DNA from 2 places in the Variovorax sp. 160MFSha2.1 genome. Region 1 is predicted to be linked to the other one. Evidence: riboswitches for the same ligand, from Rfam matches in the RefSeq annotation. Region 1 holds a riboswitch; the other holds the start of a gene.

Evidence for each region. Region 1 has a riboswitch for glycine ahead of gcvT (glycine cleavage system aminomethyltransferase GcvT). Riboswitches for the same ligand answer to the same signal wherever they lie in the genome.
Region 2: linked by a shared signal. The riboswitch ahead of ABL838_RS03970 (D-amino acid dehydrogenase) and the one ahead of gcvT (glycine cleavage system aminomethyltransferase GcvT) in region 1 are both predicted to bind glycine.

What each region holds. Positions count from the first base shown of each region.
Region 1 is NZ_CP157624.1:4,175,923-4,179,388, reverse strand. Features, by position in the region: gene gcvT (glycine cleavage system aminomethyltransferase GcvT) at 1-921, opposite strand, end outside; glycine riboswitch at 967-1,080, opposite strand; glycine riboswitch at 1,093-1,190, opposite strand; gene ABL838_RS18985 (DUF6506 family protein) at 1,211-1,495, opposite strand; gene ABL838_RS18980 (YkvA family protein) at 1,734-2,144, opposite strand; gene ABL838_RS18975 (hypothetical protein) at 2,194-2,742, opposite strand; gene ABL838_RS18970 (hypothetical protein) at 2,856-3,314, opposite strand; gene ABL838_RS18965 (MFS transporter) at 3,395-3,466, opposite strand, start outside.
Region 2 is NZ_CP157624.1:928,684-932,149, forward strand. Features, by position in the region: gene ABL838_RS03970 (D-amino acid dehydrogenase) at 1-1,295, opposite strand, end outside; glycine riboswitch at 1,389-1,494, opposite strand; glycine riboswitch at 1,498-1,595, opposite strand; gene rfbB (dTDP-glucose 4,6-dehydratase) at 1,713-2,789, shown strand; gene rfbD (dTDP-4-dehydrorhamnose reductase) at 2,786-3,466, shown strand, end outside.

The sequences.
Region 1 (3,466 bases):
GCGTTTGCGCTTCAGCGTGTCGTGGTCGGTGTGTCCGGCCGCGCCGGCGGTGGAGGCGGCGAGCTGCGCGAGCACCTTCGCGGCACCCGGAAAACCGCCTTCGCGCGCGCCGCCCGCGCGGCGCACCTTCTGCATCGCCCAGTTGAGCGAGGCCTCGACGGGCGTGGTGGTGGTGTCGATGTCGCTGCCGTAGAGGCAAAGTCCCGCCTCGAGCCGCAGCGAATTGCGCGCTCCCAGGCCTATGGGCTTGACCTCGGGCTGGGCCAGCAGCAGGCGGGCGAGGCGTTCGGCGTCGGATGCGGCCACCGAGATCTCGAAGCCGTCTTCTCCGGTGTAGCCGCTGCGGGTGACGAAGGCCGCAATGCCGTCGATCTGCACCGCTCCGCCCGTCATGAACACGAAGCGCTCGACGCCGGGCGACAACCGCGCCAGCGTGGCCGCAGCCTGCGGGCCCTGCAGCGCGAGCAGCGCGTTCTCGGGCAGGGGGCGCACCTCGCAGCGCGAGCCGATCTTCTTCTGGATATGGGCGATGTCGGCAACCTTGCAGGCGCCGTTGACGATCACGAAGATCGAGCCGTTGCCCTCGTTGAAGAACATCAGGTCGTCGAGGATGCCGCCCTCGTCGTCCAGCAGCAGGCCGTAGCGCTGCTTGCCGGCGGGCAGGTCGATCACGTCGACGGGCATCAGGGTCTCGAAGGCGGCCGCGGCGTCGGGCCCGACCAGGCGCAGCTGGCCCATGTGGGAAATGTCGAAGAGGCCGGCCGCGTCGCGCGTGTGCTTGTGCTCGGCCATCAGGCCCGCCGGGTACTGGACCGGCATCGAATAGCCGGCGAAGGGCACCATGCGGGCGCCCAGCTCCAGGTGGAGGTCATACAGCGGCGTCTTGAGAAGTTCGGTAGCGGGGGCGGAAGAAGCGGCCACGGGGCACTCCAAAGGGGCAGTCGAAATCCATGACGCAAGCCATGGGCCACCCCTGCTGTCCGCTTTACCTGAGAGATTCGCCCCACGATCGGGGTTTGCTCCTTCGGTGGGCCGCTGCTCCTGTTTTGGATGCGGCGGCCTCTCTCCAGCAAGGAAACGCCGGTTTTCACCGGCGCCTCGTCAGTCCTTTTGCCTGAGCGTTCGGGGGAAATTTGCCCCCTGCGCCTTCGGCGGCCCCGGCATGCGGGGCTCTCTCCTGACTTTCGAGAGTGTAGTTGATCGGGTATCGCTAGGAGAACAGACGGTGCATCGAGTCGATCGACTCCGGCCCGTACGCGACCACGCCAACGGGCACGGCGTAGTCGATGGCCTCGATGATCTTGCCCGCCCACACGGGGCTGAATCCGCCGCAGAGTTCGATGAGCTGTACACCTTCCCGAACCATCTCCTGCGCAACCTCGATACCTTCGGAGGCGGTTGCGACTCCTACGACCTTCATTCGGAACTTGTCTGTTCCCTGATGCTGGACAAATCGGTCTCCCGTCACGATGAATCCGAAACTTGTGAGAGCCATGGGCTTGTTCTCCCTTTATGCATTGATGAGCGTTGAGGCAAGCGGTGCCTCTGGCGGCTGCTTGCTCGGTTCAGCGTACACCTTGCAGCGCTTCGCATCCGCAAGATTCATGACCACCGGTTCCAGATGTCCGATGTACGGTCGGACACGATGAAGCAATGCCGAAGCCGCTGGCGTCGGCCGGCTTTTCATTCGCAGCGATTCGGCGCGCTCCGCAACGACCATCTTCTCGATGCGCTCAGCGCACCCACAGGTACCACGCCCCTGCGGCGACCGCGATCCACACGGCCACGACCAGCGCGGCGCCCCAGCGGCTGGTCGGCCTCGAGCCCGAGCTTTGCATCCAGGCATCGGCCCGCTCGCGGCATTCGGCGAGCACGGACGCGGGAATCAGCCGGACCGCGAGCCAGATCAGCCCCGGCAGCAGCAGCACGTCGTCGACGTAGCCCAGCACCGGAATGAAGTCGGGGATCAGGTCGATCGGGCTGAGCGCATAGGCCACCACGAAAACACCCAGCGCCTTCGCATACCAGGGCGTGGAGGCGTGCCGGCAGGCGAACCAGAGGGTGACGCCGTCGCGCTTGAGGCGCCTGGCCCAGCTGCGAAGGCGCTCGGACAACGAGGTGGAGGCGGGAGGCGGGGAATTCACCCGGCGATGGTGTCACAGGCCGTGGCGGCCATCGCCCCGATCGAAGTTCTCAGTGAATCACTTCGGCCGGCGGCAGCAGCCGGTCGATGCGCTCGCGCAGCGACTCGGCGCGCTCCGCGCCCGCGGTCTTCTCGATCTCGGTGAGCATCAGCGCGGCGATCGTCAGCATGGCCTCGCGGTCGCGCGCCTCGCGCAGGGCGTCGCGCATCTGCAGCGCGAACTTCGGGTCGCGGCGCACGAACATGCGCTCGCAGATGTCGAACAGGAACATGCGCGTGGTCGCCAGCGAACGCTTGCCGTCGAAGGTGTCGGCCGAGGTGGCGACCTGGATCGGCTCGACGGCGGGGATGGGCGAGGGCGCGGGCTGTGCGTGGGGCTCGGCTTCCGCCGCCGCGGCCTTCGTGCCCTGCAGGTAGCCCTTGTCGATCAGCGCCTGGATGGTCCGCTCGGCTTCGTCGCGGTTGGCGAAGAGGGGACTGAAGTCGGTCAGGGAGCGCCGGCCGTCGGCCATCAGCAGCAGGGCGCGTTCGCGCTGGGTGAGCGTGCGCTGTCCGCCCTGGAGTTCGTTGCGCGCCTTGTCGGTCTTGGTGGGAAACATGGCAGCCACAGCTTTGGGGAAACGAAGGCTGCAGCATGGTTGCAAGTGGTGACACCTTCGTGAACCGTTTGGCTTACAGGGCCATTGCGTCCCGCCTCGTCCGGGCGCCTGCATCAGCCGCCCGCGCTCTCCTTGCGGATGAGCCATCGGCCTTCCACGCGCTGCAGCTCCAGCGTCTTGCGGCTCTTCTCGCGCAGCTTGTCGGCGCTGTAGGTCTGCTGGAAGCTGGCGGTGGCCGCCTGCCCCTTGAGGCTGATGACGAGGCTGTCGATCTCCACGCTGATGGCGGCCTTCTCTTCGATGCGCGTGCGGCGATCGGTCTCCCATGCCTTGCGATCCTGGCCGCGCGGGGGGGTGAAGTCGCTCGCATAGGCGGCGAGGTAGCGGGCCACGTCGCGTGCGGACCATGCGGCGGCCCAGGCGCGCACTGCGGCTTCGACTTCGCGGATGCCTGCTGCGGGATCGGCCGGTGCGGCGGCGGCTGCCGGCGCGGTGGTCGCTGCCGGCCCGGCGGCGAAGGCCGCCGGAGCCAGCAGCACGCTCCCCAGTACGCAGCTCAGGAATCGATTCATGGCGCGGTGTCCCTCCTTGTCGTTTCGCCGGCCCCTCGGCCCTGCGCCCGATTCTGGCAGCGAACATGCGCCGGGCCGCTTCAGGCGGCGGCAGCTCCTTCGGCGTCGGCCGGCATCGCCTGTATGGCGCGGTTGCGCAGCCGCAGCGCGAA
Region 2 (3,466 bases), 3.2 Mb from region 1:
CGGCTCGTCTTCGAGCCACCTGGGCGGGCTATGCCCGTGAACGCGAAATCCACCTCCGGTTCCAGCCCGCTCACGATCCGCGCGATCGACTTGCCCGAGCCGCAGGCGTGCGTCCACCCGAGGGTGCCATGGCCAGTGTTGAGGAACAGGTTCGGCAGCTTCGTCTTGCCGATCAGCGGGACATTGCTCGGCGTGGCGGGGCGCAGGCCGGTCCAGAACTGGGCCTGGGTGGTGTCGCCGGCGCCGGGGAAGAGTTCTTCGACGCGGCGCACGATGGCCTCGCAGCGCACGCGGTTCAGGTCGCGGTCGTAGCCGTTGAGCTCGGCGGTGCCGGCGATGCGCAAGCGGTCGCCCGAAGCCGAGGTGTAGCGCGAGAAGACGAGCTTGAATTCGTCATCCGTCAGCGAGACCTGATGGGCCTTGGAGGCGTCCTTGACGGGCAGGGTCACCGAGTAGCCCTTCGCAGGATAGATCGGCAACCGGATGCCCAGCGGCGCTGCGTAAAGCGGACTCAGCGAGCCCATCGCCAGCACGAAGGCGTCCCCGCGGATGCGCTGGAAGCGGCCTTCGCTGTCGGTGGCCTCGACGTGGTCGATGATGCCGCCGGCCTCGCGCAGCGCGGTGACGGTGTGGCTCATCAGGAACTTCACGCCCGCGGCGGCGGCCAGCCCCACGAGTTCACGCGCGAAGCGGTTGGCGTCGCCGGATTCGTCTTCGGCCGTGTAGGTGGCGCCGGCCAGCTTGGGGCGGATGTGGGCGAGGGCAGGCTCGATCTTCACGGCCTCGTCGGCCGAGATGACGCGGCGCTCGCAGCCCAGGGTGCGCATCTGCTCGGCGGGCTCGAGAGCACCGTCGAACTCCTTCTGCGTCGTATAGAAGTGCAGGATGCCCTGGGTGCGCTGGTCGTAGTTGAGGCCGGTGTCGCGGCGCAACTGTTGCAACATCGAACGGCTGTATGTACCCAGACGAACGATCTGTTCGATGTTGTGGCGGGTGCGCGCCGGCGTGCATTCGCGCAGGAACTGCAGGCCCCAGAGCCACTGGCGCATGTCGGCGCGCATGCGGAAGAGCAGCGGGGCGTCTTCCTTGCCCAGCCATTGCAGCACCTTCAGCGGCGCGCTGGGGTTGGCCCAGGGTTCGGCATGGCTGACGGAGATCTGCCCGCCGTTGGCGAAGCTGGTTTCGGCGGCCGGGGTGGCCTGCCGGTCGATCACGGTCACTTCGTGGCCGAGTTGCTGGAGGTAGTAAGCCGAAGTCACGCCGAGCAGGCCGGCGCCGAGGACGATCACGCGCATTTCAAGTACCTTTGAGGTTGCAGCGCTTGAATGGCGGGCGTGGATTGCTATTGAATGAATAGCAAAAACAACCGGACGACCGCAGTCCAAGTTGCCGCTCCCCCTGTCCTCGGTACCTGAGAGATTCACCCGCTGCGCCCGCAGAGGGTTTGCTCCTTCGGTGCGCCACATGGCGTGGCGGCTCTCCAGACGGCGTTTCAGTTGTTGCAGTACAGGCCCTTGCGAGGCCGACCTGAGCGTTTATGGGAGTTTGCGCCTTCGGTAGGGCCACCGGGTGGCCCGCTCTCCTGCAGTGGAGGCGATTGTAGGCGGAGCCTGCTCGGGCGCCAACCTCTGGATTCTCTCCCTTGGGCCAATGGGATAATCACCTGTTGATCTGCCGGACGGCGATCGTTCCACATAACTGCAGGGGACTTCATGATCCTGGTTACCGGCGGCGCCGGCTTCATTGGCGCCAACTTCGTACTCGACTGGATCGCGAACAGCGACGAGCCCGTCGTCAATCTCGACAAGCTGACCTACGCCGGCAACCTCGAGACCCTCGCGTCGCTCAAGGGCAACCCCAAGCACATCTTCGTGCAGGGTGACATCGGCGACAGCGCCCTGATCGACCGCCTGCTCGCCGAGCACAAGCCCCGCGCCGTGGTCAACTTCGCCGCCGAGTCGCACGTGGACCGCTCGATCCACGGCCCCGAGGACTTCGTGCAGACCAACGTGCTCGGTACCTTCCGCCTGCTCGAATCGGTGCGCGGCTTCTGGGGCGCGCTGCCGGCCGAGCAGAAGTCGGCCTTCCGCTTCCTGCACGTCTCGACCGACGAGGTCTACGGTTCGCTCTCCAAGACCGACCCGGCCTTCACCGAAGAGAACAAGTACGAGCCCAACAGCCCCTATTCGGCCAGCAAGGCCGCCAGCGACCACCTCGTGCGCGCCTGGCACCACACCTACGGCCTGCCGGTGCTGACCACCAACTGCTCGAACAACTACGGCCCGTTCCACTTCCCCGAGAAGCTGATCCCGCTGATGATCGTCAACGCGCTGGCCGGCAAGAACCTGCCCGTGTACGGCGACGGCATGCAGGTGCGCGACTGGCTCTACGTGAAGGACCACTGCAGCGCCATCCGCCGCGTTCTCGAAGCCGGCAAGCTCGGCGAGACCTACAACGTCGGCGGCTGGAACGAGAAGCCCAACATCGAGATCGTCAACACAGTCTGCGCCCTGCTCGACGAACTGCGCCCCCGCGCCGACGGCAAACCGTACAAGGAACAGATCACCTACGTCACCGACCGCCCGGGCCACGACCGCCGCTACGCCATCGACGCACGCAAGCTCGAGCGCGAACTCGGCTGGAAGCCCGCCGAAACCTTCGACACCGGCATCCGCAAGACCGTCGAGTGGTATCTCGCGAATAGCGAATGGGTGCGCAACGTGCAAAGCGGCGCGTACCGCGAATGGGTCGAGAAGCAGTACGACAACAACGCGAAGGCCGCGGCATGAAGCTGCTGCTGCTGGGCAAGGGCGGACAGGTCGGCTGGGAATTGCAGCGCAGCCTGGCGCCGCTCGGTGAACTGGTCGCGCTCGACTTCGACAGCACCGATTTCCACGCCGACTTCAGCCGGCCCGAGGAACTCGCCGACACGGTGCTCAAGGTGCGCCCCGACGTGATCGTCAATGCAGCTGCGCACACCGCCGTCGACAAGGCCGAGAGCGAACCCGAGTTCGCGCGCAAGCTCAACGCCACGTCGCCCGGCGTGGTGGCCGAGGCGGCCCAGAAGATCGGCGCGCTGATGGTCCACTACTCGACCGACTACGTCTTCGACGGCAGCGGCACCACGCCGTGGAAGGAAGGCGATGCGACCGGCCCGCTCAGCGTCTACGGCAGCACCAAGCTCGAAGGCGAACAACTGGTGGCCCGGCACTGCGCCAGGCACCTGATCTTCCGCACCAGCTGGGTGTACGCCGCGCGCGGCGGCAACTTCGCCAAGACCATGCTGCGGCTGGCCAAGGAGCGCGACAAGCTCACCGTCATCGACGACCAGTTCGGTGCGCCCACCGGCGCGGAGCTGCTGGCCGACGTGACGGCGCACGCCATCCGCGCGACGCTGCAGGACCCTTCCAAGGCCGGCCTCTATCACGCGATCGCCGGCGGCGAGACGACGTGGTACGGCTACGCG